One region of the Butyricimonas faecihominis genome, then DNA from elsewhere that is predicted to be linked to it. Evidence: riboswitches for the same ligand, from Rfam matches in the RefSeq annotation. Region 1 holds a riboswitch; the other holds the start of a gene.
The links. A riboswitch is a leader RNA that binds a small molecule or an ion and turns the genes downstream of it on or off. The one in region 1 is predicted to bind cobalamin.

Region 1 (7,424 bases):
CCTGTTCGTGATTGCGCTATTGAAACAATTTGGCGTGAAACGTATCGTGGCACGGGCCATTTCGCCGGTGCATAAGGTGATTCTGAAGTCTATGGGAATCACGGAGACCATCAATCCGGAATGGGAGTATGCCGATTTCTTCGCGACAAAAGTGGAGTTGGGGACAACTATAGATTCCTATGTTGTTGATGACGATCATTTGATTATCGAGTGGGAGATTCCACCTCGTTTTATCGGGCGAAAATTAGGTGATGCGAAATTCGAAGAAGAATTTGGGTTAAAATTGATAGCCTTAAAACGCTATGATGCTAAAGTCGATAAATCATTGGTAATGAATAACCCGTCCGATGATACCGTTTTTGTTGAAAAGGATGTGTTTGTACTTTTCGGTCATCCGAAGAACTTCCGGAAACTTGGAATCCAGATTGCTTGATTCAAGCGAGTCATAGCCAAGAGACAATTTGTGGAATAAATCTATTTTCGGATTGTCTCTTGGCTGGATGAATCCGAGCGTTATGACTCCACGATCCATTTCTCGATATTCCTTGTTTTCGAACTGAAATTTACACCGATTTTAAATATCTTGCGCTTGTCTGATTGGAATGGTTGAGCGTAATGCTTGTCATGGATTTCTTTTTCTCCCCAGAAATAGGCATCGAGCGTGGAGATCAATAGGCTTTTGCCAAAACGATGCGGGCGACTGAGAAAGTAATAACTACCTGTTTTTACCAGTCGGTAAATCAAGGCGGTCTTGTCAATATAGAAATAACCTTCTTTTCGGATTTTCTCGAAATTCTGGATACCTATGGGATAAATTTTCTCACTCATGCGCGTTCGTTTATGGATAATAATAGAACAAAGATACTCAATTTTATATGATTATCGAAAATGAGCGACAAGTTTAATGCCAGTCTTAAACAGCCTTTCACCGGACACGTATACGCAATTCTTTCGGGTCGAACGTGATGGTCTCGTTACGGAACAGGCGTTCGATATGACCGCTGTTAATCATCTGTCGCGTGGGTAGGTAATGCAAATGCGGACGATCGACCAGGGCGATGGAATCACAGAGCGTGAGAGCAATATCCAGTTCGTGGGTTGAAAAAAGGATACATTTGTTTTGTTCGTGAGCCAGTCTTTGCAATAGCACTCCCAGCTCGTAACGGTTTGGCAGGTCCAGAAAAGAGGTGGGTTCATCAAGCAAGATGATAGGAGTGTCTTGTGCGAGGGCCCGGGCGATCATGATTCGCTGGCATTCCCCGTCCGACATCTGGTCCATTGTTCGTTCGGCATAGGTGGACATATCGAGTAATGCGAGGGATTTATCAACGATTTCCCGGTCTCGTGGTTGCAGTCTTCCTACCCAGTTCGTGTAGGGGGCCCGCCCGAGGGCGACTACATCCCGGCATTTCAAGTTAGGAATCCGAACCTTTTCAGTAGTCACGAAACTGACGGTGCGAGCCAGTTCCTCCGGTCGCAACCCGGCAAGGTCTTTCCCGGCCAGCAATATTCGCCCGGACTTGATTTTCCCTAACCCCGCCGTGGCCCGCAGCAAGGTACTTTTCCCGCTGCCGTTACGTCCCAGCAAGGCGATCAGCCCGCCCCCGTCCAAGCTGGCCGACACCCGGTCCAGCAGGATTTGTTGCCCGTATCCCAGTGTTAAAGATTCCAGTTGTATCATGCCGGTCGAAGATTTTTATATACCACCCAAATAATTACCGGAATTCCCAGCAGGGCGGTAATACAATTCACGGGTAGCACGAGTGTTTTAGCAATAATATCACATATCAACATGGCCACGACTCCTAGTAATATGCTTCCCGGCAAAAGTGTCCGGTGATCCGCGTCGTTAAACAACATACGGGCCACGTGAGGCACGGCAAGTCCGAGAAAGCCCACCGGGCCGCAGAATGCCGTCACGGTTCCGGTCAACAACGTTGTCGACACGAAAATAAGCGTTCTGGCACGCCGTATATTCAGTCCCATCGTCTGGGCATAGCTCTCCCCGAGTAAAAGAAGATTCAATGCCTTGATACAATAAATCGAGAGAATGACGCCCACGCAAATCACGGGAATCATGATAAACAGTTTCGTGGTCGTGACGTGTCCCAAGGAGCCCATCGACCACAGGAAAAACATTTTCAATTGCTCGGCAGAACTCAAGTACTGTAAAATCTGTATGATAGCTCCCGCGATGTAACCGATCATCACTCCCATGATCAACACCCCAAGGATATTTTTCACGTAACGACTGATGATGGCAATCAGTAACAGGACCATGACGGCCCCGCCCCATCCGGCTCCGACAATACCTACCGACTGCCAGAACCCGGAATGTGCCAGTCCCAGCAAAGGAGCCCCTAGGATAAAGAAAGCAACGCCTAGTCCCGAACCGGAGCTTACTCCCAGCAGGTAGGGGTCTGCCAGCGGGTTCCGGAAAACGGTCTGCATCTGCAAGCCGCTTATCGAAAGTGCCACACCGATCAGAACGGCCACGATCACCCTTACCAAGCGAATCGACAGCACGATATTCCGGGTTGTCATATCCGTCTCGTTACCCGTGAACACGTTCCAAACCTGCCCGACGGAAAGTGCCGAATCTCCCGACACCAAGTCGAGCGCGAACAGCACGAAAACCAGCAGGCTCAGGAAAAGGAATATGATCGAATTGCGTTTCACGATAAAATTGAAAATGACATCACCGTTATTAATTTCTTGATTTATGATTTTAGATTCCAGCCGCACGGGGGGACGCTTTAACTACCCCCTCTAACTCCCCCTTATTCTTATGGTTTAAACAAGTAAATCAAGTAAAATTTATGGAATAAATATCATTTTTTCTAATGACGGCAAAAACACGAGCGACCAGCTTGGCCCTGATGGCATTGATGACGGTCATCTTGTTTTTGCCTTCTTCCACCTTTCTCTTGTAATACACTTTCAATTCACTCTTCTTTTTCCTTGTTATAGACAAGGCAGCCATGTGTAGTAACGTTTTTACCTGCTTGTTTGCCCTGCGCGAGACCCTGTTACGGGAGCGCACGCTACTGCCGGAGGTGTACTGGAAAGGGGCGATTCCCGCGTGACAGGCAAACTTTCTCGAGTCGGTGAACCTTGTGAACGCCGCGGTCTCGACGATAAAACACAAGGCGGTTTCCCTTCCAATGCCCTCCACCGAGGTTATTATTTTCATTTGACGTTTTAAAACATCACAAGAATCGATGATTCCCGTTATTTCTCGCTCCACGACATCGATCATCTTCTCTAGTTCCTTGATCACGTGTTTCAACCGGTTTGCCTTCGCCTTGTAAACGGTACTCTCCATGAAATTTTTCTGGTCCGAAAGTTGCCCCTTGTACTTGCTCAAGTCCGAACGGTAAAGAGAGCGTTCCTGTCTCAGTTGCTTGACCCGTTCCAGTTCCGGGGTAAGCTCGTGATACAACATGGCCTTGTCATTGAATCGAGAAGCGTACAACGCTATCCGCCGGGCGTCTACACGGTCGTTCTTGCCACGATGAACTCCCGACGAGTACTTCAACTGGGCGGGATTTTCCAGCCACAAACGACAACCTAGATCCCGGCAAGCCAACGTCAAGGGGTAAGTGTAATTTCCCGTGTGCTCGGCACAAACAAGGCAACTGCAAAGATCCAAGCCCCGCTTTTCCGCCATGTCGACAAGGAAACGGTGGATCGCGGACGGGTTATTATCTATAACGTCCTCTTGCAAAACTTCTTTACCTTGAAGAACGCAAATGTCAAGTTTATTTTTACTCACGTCGATGCCTATAAAACAATTATTTTCCATACTTTTGTGTTTAACAAGTCTAGAGAGAAAGGATTTTGAACCTGTCCCAAGTACCTTAACAATTCAAGTTAATTTCTTATACGGGCCTGGGTTCAAGAAAGGGAAAGGAGTCCAAATAAGGGGACGAGCATGAAAGCTCACCACAGGGGTTGGTTCACTCCATTCCCGCCTTTCTTTCAATACTTTGGTTTATCCTCCAAGTTTAAGCATTTATTATTATTGTTAGCCAAGTGTTCGTCTATTTATTTCGTGTACAAATCTAAGGTACACAGGGGGAGGATACGCTACATTGTAATATCGTAGCGCCTTCTCGCGTTCGTCTCTTCCCCTGTGTAAGGGGGAGCCGGTGGGGGTAGATGCTTTTTTCATTCTAAACTCTAAATTTTAAACTCTAAACTATTCCAAGTGCCTGTAATAATACAAATCCTCCGTCACCAGTTCCGGGTGCAGGATTTTGATCAGGTCCCGGAGTACGATGTCCGGGCGTACAACAGCCGATTCCCAGTAATCATTTCCCCCTTCGGGCGTTAAGCGCAAGTTATTATTATAGATCTTGTTTTCTTGGATGGCTTTCGCGTCCTTGAATTTCGGGTTCATGATCTTTAACTCGTCGAGAGTTGTTGCCATGCCTACATTCAACCACACGTCAGCCTCGCGAATCAACCCGTAGGCTGTTTCCAGTCCGATGGGTTCGGCCCCGTTAGAGGTGTTTTTCTTGTAAATATAATCCCCTCCCGCGTCCGTGATTAATTGTGCCACGTAGCTTTTCACGGAAGGCATGGCCCAACTGTCATTCCACGGCGTGTTCAGCATGACGGTAGGACGTTTTTCCACGTTTGCCGTTAACTGTTTCATGTTGTTATAACGTTCGGGTATTTCTTTAAATACTTTTGTACCTGTTTCCCGGCTATCCGTCAATTCGGAAATGGCAACCAACCATTCAGCCTTGCCCAGCGGAGATTCTTCCAAGTATTCCCCCACGTACATATAAGGAACATTCAATTCTTTTAATTTGTCCGTCACGGTTGATTGCGCGTCCCCGATGCCGTAAAGTAACACGAGATCCGGGGCCAACCCGACAAGAAGTTCGTAATTTACTTCTGCCCCCATGTCTTTTATGGTTTCTTTGTGGGCAAGGACATACGGGTTGGAAACATAATTCATCCCGGAAACTCCGACTACTCGATCTACTTGGTTAATGGCATCCAGCATGGCGATATAAGTGGATGACATGCACACAATTCGTTTGGCTCCCGCAGGAATAATCACCCCGTCAAAATCTTTCGGTGCCTGCTCTCCGTTCCGGGCCACGAAGTAGGACATTTCAATGCCTTCCGCTCCCTGCCAAGGATTACGCACGCGAATAATCGTGCTTTCCGTGTTATCAGCTCCCATGATGTCGAAGCCCGCGGCGTATTCCGGTGAGTAAACTTCCTTCGTGAAGGCGGTCGTGGACTTTGTTTTCGTCTGACAACCGGATAGCATCAGCAGAACGATTGACGTGAATAAAAATAGTACTCGTTTCATATATAATAGCTTTTATGCTTCGAGAGATATATTTACGCGAGCGGGAAAAACCTGAAACGGTAAATCAAAACAGAATGACCTTGCCATCCAACCTGACTACCATCTGAATCCCGCAGATGCAAATCTGTCCCTCATCATAGCAGGTCTTCTGACTTATCCCTTTTATCGTGCCTTCCCAGCATTCTAACCAGTGGCAAACGTACGATAAACTTTTCCTTTAAAAGGGGGAAATACAGCAACGGGTATTGTCCCGGATTTGCACCGGATTCCCTTTTTCATTCAATACAACACGAAGTGGTGTATGAAACTATGACGGTGCGAAAATAGGTCGTAATTTTTAATTAGACAATAAATTGGATAAAAGATTTTTATTTCATTGGTATGAACCACCTGTTAGGCGAGGTTTTCGATGATCAATCCCGTCACGGGGGAGGATGCCAAGCGTGTAATAATGTTTAACTTCTTGCATATCTGTCACAAGGTCCCCCATGCCGATGAATTCCCGCGGGCGTAACGTCCGGTAATCACGATTTCGGAGAGAGGGGGGAGCGTATGGACATTACACTCCCGCGTACACGCTTGGAGAGAAACGGGTGGTATCTTTATTGCCGAAAAACAAGTAGAGATGCAGGGGTGTCCCTTCCGGTTGTTTTGCTGCCGGAATGTCCACGGTCACCTTGCCATCGCCCCGAAACGAGTTAAAACACGTGATCATTTGCGGGGCGCGGGGTAAGGTCCCGTAAAAATATCCCACGTACACTTGATCTGACACGCTCGCTTTCGGGCAGTCAATGTCATTTTCCCAGTTTAGGGTCACGGACCATCCTTCCCTTGTGACACCCGTGATCACCGGTGCATCCAGCGTGCCTGTCGAGAATCGGAATGTCGGGAAAGCCCATACCCCTTCTCCCGGGCGAAAACATCCTCCGTTTTGAGAATGGAATAAGGAATCGCTTTTATTTATTCCCATCTCCTTGGCCATGAGTTTCCATATCGGTAAATCCCCGATGGCACGACGATAGATTCTCCACATTTTACGGGCTTCCGTGAAACGGCTGGAGGATTCCTCTTCCCCCTCGGTTCTTGTTTTTTTAGGGCTCCGTCGTGATTTGCAGGCCCGAACTTTATTGCCGTGTCGGTAATAGGTTATCCCGTCGATCCGGATAGAGCCTTGTGCCAAGAGAGCTACTGGAATAGATAATGTGTTTTCCATGATAATAATTATTTGATAATCACTCGTGTATTAATTCATGAGCAAAAATAGATAGAATATTTTTAATACGCAAATAAATCTTTTATAAAACGCTATTATATATAGCGCTTTAATAGCGTTTTAATAGCGCTTTACATGAAAGTGATCACTTATATCTCATGAATAATACATGTAATAATTTATTTATTTAGTTTGAAAGTGTGACTACATCGGTTTATTTGTGTATCTTTGCTGGCGAGGAACATAAAAATAACAGGATATGGCGGAATTTGTAAATCCACTTGGAAAGATTCGGGGTAAGTTCGGTAACGTGATCACTTACGGGGGACCAAGCGGGAAAAATTATTGCCGGGGGACAAGCATCTCGCGTAAACCGAGTCAGGAACCGCAAAAACGACAGTCCGCGGCTTTCGGGACGATAACGGAACGGAAAATATGGATGAGAAATGCCGTCCAGTTGGGATTTCCCGGAGGGAACGGTTACCCGAAAGGTTTTCGGGGATTTACCAGTGCGAACGTGATGGATGCGGTGACCGTGGAGAAAGCAAATCCGGAAAAACCTTTCAATAGCCGTAAGAAAGCAGTCAAGGAATTTAACGGGGTGATCAACTACGAGAAATTACGCGTGGCAGCGGGTTCGTTGGTGATCCCAGAAATTCGTGCCGAGGTTGATATGGAAAATCGGAGAATCTTTTTCACTCACGAGAAGGAAGAAATCGAGTCCGTTGATTGCTTTCTGGATGATAAGATTTATGCCGTGCTTCTTTGTAAGACGAAATATATTTGTCGTGTCGAGGAGTTGGGACTTCGGGGAGAGACGATAGAAAAAAGCGTGAACTTTTCAGAAAAAATAGCCGGGGAAGGCCTTGTCATTTATGT
Region 2 (7,424 bases), 110 kb from region 1:
CTGCTTGCAGGCTCAATACCCCGAAGGGGGGAGGGAGTTTGACATCCTCCTTGACTTCTTTCAAATTCCCTTTCTTTAATTAAAAAGTATAAGAAACCGATGCCTGATAATTCCGGGGTTTCGCCATGATCGTGGTCCGCTCGAAATATTCCTTGTCAAACAAGTTGTTAACATTCAATGCCAGTGTTACGTGATTCTTGATCGTGTAGAAAATACCCGCATCCATCAACCACAAGGCCGGATCGTACAACCGGTTATCTATATTCCGGAACACCTTATCCTTGAAATTTCCACTCAAATGGAATGACAAATTCTTTAGCACCCCGCGTGGTATCGTGTAATCGGCATAAGCGTAGAATGTCGTACGAGGCACACCCGTGGCACGAACATTTTTATTCTGTTCCTTATATTTAGAGAAACGTCCGCTCTCGGCAATTTCCCGCAAACGATAGTCCGACCAACCGAGACCTCCCGTAACTTGTAAAGTCGGTAACGGACGAACAACCACCTCAATGTCAAAACCTCGCGAGTCGGCTCTTCCGACTTGTCCCCGGATACTCTTCTCCGTGGCCACGCCATCCACCAATACCGTCGTGTCTCCCAGACTCTTCACGATATTATACTTACGAATATAAAACACGCTTGCGTTTATATCCACCATCTCGTTCAAGGTGTAACGTACACCGACTTCCGTGGAATACCCCTTTTCCGGCTTGAACACTTCGCCCCCATCCTCGTCAGGATTGAACTCGTTACCCTTGCGGTCCAAATACATCACGGTAGGACTATATGTCGTGGTTACAGGATTGAAATAAGAAGAAATAGAACCGTAGAATGACAATTCAGGCATAGGGAAATACACGACACCCACTCGATACGTGAATGCCGAGGTCTCCACCTCTTTCCATTCTTTCCTGTTCTTCGTTTCATATTTCTGTTTCCCGTCATCAATCGTGGCACTTGATGTTTTCCGGCTATACAAATCCACACGCCCGGATGCCATCATTTTCCACTTATCATTAAATTCGATCACGTCATGCAAATAAATTCCATGCGTTCTCTCCGTGCGCAGGGAAACGGCTGAAACTTTCGTGTCCCACCACCCCTGCACGATATGCGGATCCCGCACAGGCAAAAGTGCATCCAAGCCGGGCCCCCACAAATCGTCATCTCCATAACCGTTATACTGGGCGAAATCAAAACAATTGTACGTCCATCCCAACGTGTAGTTATGCAACACGGAACCTGTCTCGAACTTCCCGGTCAACTCGATCGTGTTATTCACGTTTTTATGGTCCGGGTTAAAATTCAACGGGTTCTGACGGGCAGCATTTCCCCGTTGAACCGTATCCAAGTCAACATAAATCTTCTCGGTCTCTGACTTTTTATAATACCATTTGTATATCGGGTCTTTGGAAGTGCGGTAAGAAAGCCCCTCAATACAATGATAATCCAAATCACTGTGGAAATAGGAAAAACGTTCTTTCAACTTCATCCAATCCGTGATCTGGTAAACGTATGACACAGACATATCCCATACTTTCCGTTTCATGTAATTATTGGCAAAGTCATTATAAACCTCGCGGTAATCCGCCTCCGGGTGACGATCCCCCTTCAGCGCGTACGGTTTGTCTCCGTCCACGTAGAACATATCACCGGGCATAACGGGTGCAGCCCCGATCTCGGTCGTGTAATCATCATCGGCATAACTACCGGTCACATCAATACGTCCCCACTTTCCTAAATCAGCTCCCAAAACACCATACACGGAAAAACGATTTGCATTCACCTCACGCCATCCGTCACCCGTTGAATAATTGATATTGGCACGATATTCGAGAGGTCCCACAAGTTTTCCCCCGAAACCAAGAGTAGCTCGTCTCTCATCCCAGCTACCATAACTGATACGAGCGTTGGCCGAGAAATCGGGAGATGCTTTCTTGCGCACGATATTCAACACGCCACCCATAGCCGAATGTCCGGCCAAAATAGCAGCGGGACCCTTCAATAACTCGATAGACTCCACGGCAGCCAAATCCCCGTAAGGTACGTTATTCTTCAACGTCCGCTCATCGCGAATCCCGTCAATCATAACAACCGCACTCCCCTGTCCGCGAATGGAAAACTGTTGGAATTGCCCGTATTGTTTGTCTTTCGCTACAATCCCCGGCAAAAACTTAACGGCATCCATCAGATCGACAATCCCTTTCCGGTCAAGCATCTGACTAGACAACTTGCTCACCGTTATCGGAACGAAACGTAAAGGCACATCCAATCCCAACAAATCAATCCTCTTCTTTTTCTGCATCACATCCACCTGATCGATACGGAATAAAGAATCCGTGATACTCTTTTTCTTTCGCTTGTCGTTCTCTTGAGCGAGAAGCGAACCGACACACACAAACAGCAACAATGCTAATACAACAACTTTTTTCATACAACTATATATTAATAATGAATAAAGCATTATTAACATAGTCTTTTGGGCAACATGAGTCTAAGGTAAAATCCGTCTTTTTCCCTCTCGCTTTTTTTCCCGAAAGCTATGGTTTATCTTGTTCGGCAGGTCTTCTGACTTGTTCCGGATTTTGTTGCCTTCCCAGTTTATAACCAGTGACATTTGAAGTACAAAATCCCTTGTAAAGGAACTTACAGCTGCGGGTACAGTCCCGGATTCACACCGGGTTCCCTATTAAGCGTTACCTCCATGACCGAAGGTTCCGCACCAAAACTTGGTGCGAAAGTAATACATTTTTTTCATCCGGCAACAACCTTTTATAAAAAATTATATACATTTGTCTCGTCTTAGGTGATGTGTTGATGCCCAATTAACACACAAGAGGGAAGCCGGTTAGAATCCGGAACAGTGCCCGCTACTGTGATGCCCGTTTCTCCGGATAAGGAGATTCAAAGAAAGATTCTTACACCACTGTCCACACGGATGGGAAGGTATTTTTCTTAGGCGTAGTCAGGAGACCTGCCAAGACAAACATAGGTAATAGCGTATTCTCGGGGTCAGGAATACTATTATAAACATTTAAAACATCATCATCTAATGAAGAGAATTGTAATGCTAGGCATGATATTCATGTTAGCCTTGGTAAGTACCTCGTTTGCAGAGATCACATTAAAAGGAAAAGTCACAGATGCAAAGAGTGGAAAAGCCCTCATCGGTGCAAACGTTCGTCTGGTCGGAACAAGCATAGGGATTGCCACCAACAACAAAGGGGAGTTCATTCTAGAAAATATTCCGGATGGCACGTACACGCTACGGGCAAGCTATTCAGGCTACGAAGTTGCCTCGATAAAAGTCAACAGCAACAAAAACGACATTCTATTCCGGCTCACGGCCACCCCGGTAAACCTGAATCAAGTTGTCGTCACGGGAACGGGAACACACCGCCGTTTGAAAGATTCTCCCGTACCCATCGAGGTCATCAGCGGTACTGACTTGAAAAGTGCGGGCGTGAACTCCTTCGAAGATGCCCTCCTGTTACTGAATCCTTCATTCAACATACGTCCCACCGTCATGGGTTCCTACTTCACGCTGAACGGCATGAGTAACAAATACATCCTCATCCTTGTCGACGGCAAAAAAGTGGCCGGGGACGTGTCCAACAACACCGACCTCTCCCGTATTGACATGAGCCGGGTCAAGCGTATCGAAATACTGAAAGGAGCGGCATCCGCACTCTATGGTTCCGACGCTATTGCCGGGGTAATCAACATCATCACGGAACAACCGAAAGACCCGATCAGCGTGCAATCCAAGACCCGTTTCGGGGGAGAATCCAGCTTCTCGCAAAATGCCAGCATAGACCTACACTTTGGTAAATTCACCTCTTCCACCTCCTACCAAAGGAGACAGATGGGAGGCTGGCAATTAAGCCCTTACGAGATTGACGGGGACACAGCCATACTCACGAGAAGAGAAGCTTCCAGCAAGTTCCATTCCAACATTGTCAATCAACGCTTCACCTACGCCCCGGTGAAAAGCCTAAGCCTGTACGCCCAAGGGGGATATTTTGACCGGGAAGTAAACCGTCCCGTGCAGGAGAAGAAAGATGACGGGGGCTACACCTATGACCTAACCTACATGGACTACAACATCGGCGTGGGCGGACGCTACCAGCTAAACTCCACCGATTACATCGCACTGGACCTCTACATGGACAACTACGAATACAACAAACTGTACACCGTGGCACAGGTCAGTAAAAAAGACACGACCTTCCGCATCGGGGACGAGGAATTGACGAAACGCCAGAAATACTACAACGGGAACCTGAAAGGCGTGTTTAAACTAGGCTCATACAACAAAATTTCCGCAGGTACCGAGTACACGAACGACTACATGAAAAACCCCGGAAACCTCGAAGAACCGGAAGAGATCTACACGCTGGCCCTGTACGCGCAAGACGAGATTCGCCTCTGGAAAAACCTGCAAATTTTGCCGGGATTCCGCTACGTGTACAACGAGATGTTTAAGAACCGCTTTACCCCGAAAATAGCCTTGATGTACACCCTCGGCTCCTTCAATTTCAGAACATCCTACGCCGCCGGTTTTAAAACCCCCAGCATACAAGAACTATATTACGATTACGAAGCCCGCGGGGCTATCACCATCGGGAACCCAGACCTGAAACCGGAAAAAGCAAACTACTACAACATCAACGTGGAATATGCCGGGAAATATCTGAATGTCTCTGTCAACGGGTACATCAACGACGTGAAAGACATCATCGAGAAATACGACGTTGGGGTTACCGACGAGGATAAAGCGAACGGGATAAAAACCCGGAACGTGTACCACAACCTCGACAAAGCCAGTATCAAAGGCTTCGATGTCACGATCAATAGCTACTTGGGTGCCGGGTTTTCTGCCGCCGGATCCTACAACTGCGTGTATGCCGCCGATGATTCCGGACGCCGCCTGAGCGAATCGGTACGCCACGCGGCAACCTTCCGGGCCGGGTGGAGCCATGAATGGAACAAGTACAAACTACGGGCCAACATCAACGGGAGAATGCAAGGTTCAAAATACATCTACAAAAAGACCACGGACAAAACAACCGGGAAAGACATTTACACCGACGTCAGCGCCCCCAAGTACCAGCTCTGGAACTTGGCGACCACCCACACCTTCGCTCCCGTGGGTAACTTCCTGTTCGAAATCAACGCCGGGATTGACAACATCTTTGACTGGACGGACGATCGCCCCAGCGGGGTAAACTATGCCACGCTAAACCCCGGACGCACACTATTTGCCAGTCTCATTATTCGTTTCACCAAATAAACAAACATCATGAAAAACATATTTACAGCTCTACTTTTATTGACAAGTCTGTTCACATTTGCCCACGGTGGAGGTGGTTTCAAACATTCCGATATATTCAAGACTCTTGGTCCTAATGACAAAGTAGCCATTCTCATGGTTCACTTCGGTACAACTCACGATGACACCCGAGCCTTGACCATCGAGGCCATTAACAAAAAAGTGTCACAAACATTCCCCGGAGTGGAAGTCCGTGAAGCCTACACTTCCCGCATGATCATGCGCCGCCTCAAAGAGAAAGGTATGGTCAAACTGAATCCGACCGAGGCCATGGACAAACTGATTGCCGACGGTTATACCCACTTGATCCTTCAACCCACGAACATCATCGAAGGAATTGAAATGGAAGCCCTGCAAAAAGAAGTTGCATCATACCAAACGAAGTTCAAAGACATTCGCTTAGGGACAGCTCTTCTTCATTCTCCCGAGGATTACCAAGCCGTGGTAAAAGCGATTGCCGCATCAATCAAGGACAAGGAAAAAGGGGATTGCGTCTTCGTATGCCACGGGACCTACCACCCGGCAAACTCAACCTACGGGATGCTCGACTACGTGATGAAAGCTCAAGGACACAAGAACTACCACGTGGGAACGATCGAAGGTTACCCCACGATGGATGATGTAATCCGCGAACTCGAAGCGAATAAGGCAAAAGAAGTGACCTTGATACCCTTCATGTTCGTGGCCGGAGACCATGCCAAGAATGACATCGCCGGGGACTGGAAAGACGAACTGGAAAAGAAAGGCTATAAAGTAAACGTCCTGCTCAAAGGACTGGGAGAATATCCCGCCATACAGGAACTTTTCATCCAACACGTGAAATTCGCCACCAAACACCAACGGGAAGACATCACCGTGAAGAAAAAGAAATACGAGAAAACAGACGATATAGACTAACCCGCCCATGTTAACCAAATTGTTTATCCATATCCACCGGATACTGGGGTTAATTCTCTGTATCCTGTGCTTTTCATGGTTCATATCCGGAATCGTGATGATCTACCACTCCTTTCCCCGTGTAAGCCAAGAAGATCGGTTCACTCGTGCGGAAATTCTTGATACGAATGGCTTGCCCGCCATCCAAGACGTGTTACTCCGCCTCCCGGCCAAAACGCCAACCCGCGGACTCTCCCTGAACAACCCTTATGGAGATCCCGTATTCAGTATAGGGGGAGGACGTCAAAGCGTTGAGTTATACGCGGACACGAATGTCGTGGCTCCCGTTATTAACTACGCACTCTGTGAAAACCGGGCTGCTCGCTGGTGTGCCGATCGAAAGATTACCCGGGTGGATACCCTGTACGCCCTCGACCAATGGATCCCCCTCGCCCATTACAAGCGGGAATTTCCCATCTACAAATTCTACTTCGACGGTCCGGAAAAATACCAGCTTTACGTCTCTTCCCGAACCGCCAATATCCTGCAGTTTACCGATTCCGACAATCGTTTCTGGGCATGGTTTGGAGCCATTCCCCATTGGGTGTATTTCACCGTTATCCGGGAAAACCAGAATCTTTGGACACAATTCATGTACTGGGCATGTTATCTCGGAATGTTCATGTGTTTTACCGGATTCGTTCTCGGCATACGTTCCTACTGGCTCGCTCGCCGGAAAGGCTTTCTTCGCTCCCCGTACAAGAAGCGATGGTTCAAGTGGCACCACATCACGGGTTTCTTCTTCGGTATATTTGTCTTCACGTGGATACTGAGCGGTTATATGTCCATGGCTCCGCTTCCTTCGTGGCTCTTCGGCAAACAGGACTCCCGCGGATTCCGCCAAAGCCCGGCTGAAAGACAAGCCCCGTCACCTACCGACTATGCCTTGGACTATCGAAAAGCCATTACCCTCACCGCTACTCCGGATGATCCTGTCAAAACCATCGAGTGGACCCACTACCAAGGTATTCCCCTCTATCGTCTCCGCACGGTCAGCAAGGAAGTGACCTTAGACGCCTCCACTGACACGATTCGTCCTTTCCGCATCACGGAAGAGATGATCCTCGCTGCCGTCAAACGCCTCGCCGGGGACTCAACCACCTACTCCATCACCAAGATGAACGAGTACGACAACTACTATATATCCCGTCGT

Region 2: it holds a riboswitch for cobalamin, as region 1 does, so the genes downstream of both, R8806_RS11820 (TonB-dependent receptor) here and R8806_RS12225 (ABC transporter substrate-binding protein) in region 1, are expected to answer to the same signal.

Annotation. Positions count from the first base shown of each region.
Region 1 is NZ_AP028155.1:2,936,309-2,943,732, reverse strand. Features, by position in the region: gene R8806_RS12250 (potassium channel family protein) at 1-433, shown strand, start outside; partial or broken gene R8806_RS12245 (AAA family ATPase) at 562-828, opposite strand; gene R8806_RS12240 (ABC transporter ATP-binding protein) at 926-1,681, opposite strand; gene R8806_RS12235 (FecCD family ABC transporter permease) at 1,678-2,631, opposite strand; gene R8806_RS12230 (IS110 family RNA-guided transposase) at 2,807-3,805, opposite strand; gene R8806_RS12225 (ABC transporter substrate-binding protein) at 4,202-5,290, opposite strand; cobalamin riboswitch at 5,454-5,659, opposite strand; partial or broken gene R8806_RS12220 (cob(I)yrinic acid a,c-diamide adenosyltransferase) at 5,706-5,875, opposite strand; gene R8806_RS12215 (hypothetical protein) at 5,892-6,545, opposite strand; gene R8806_RS12210 (hypothetical protein) at 6,805-7,424, shown strand, end outside.
Region 2 is NZ_AP028155.1:2,828,978-2,836,401, forward strand. Features, by position in the region: gene R8806_RS11820 (TonB-dependent receptor) at 80-2,437, opposite strand; cobalamin riboswitch at 2,545-2,746, opposite strand; cobalamin riboswitch at 2,791-2,999, shown strand; gene R8806_RS11825 (TonB-dependent receptor) at 3,056-5,296, shown strand; gene R8806_RS11830 (sirohydrochlorin cobaltochelatase) at 5,306-6,232, shown strand; gene R8806_RS11835 (PepSY domain-containing protein) at 6,240-7,424, shown strand, end outside.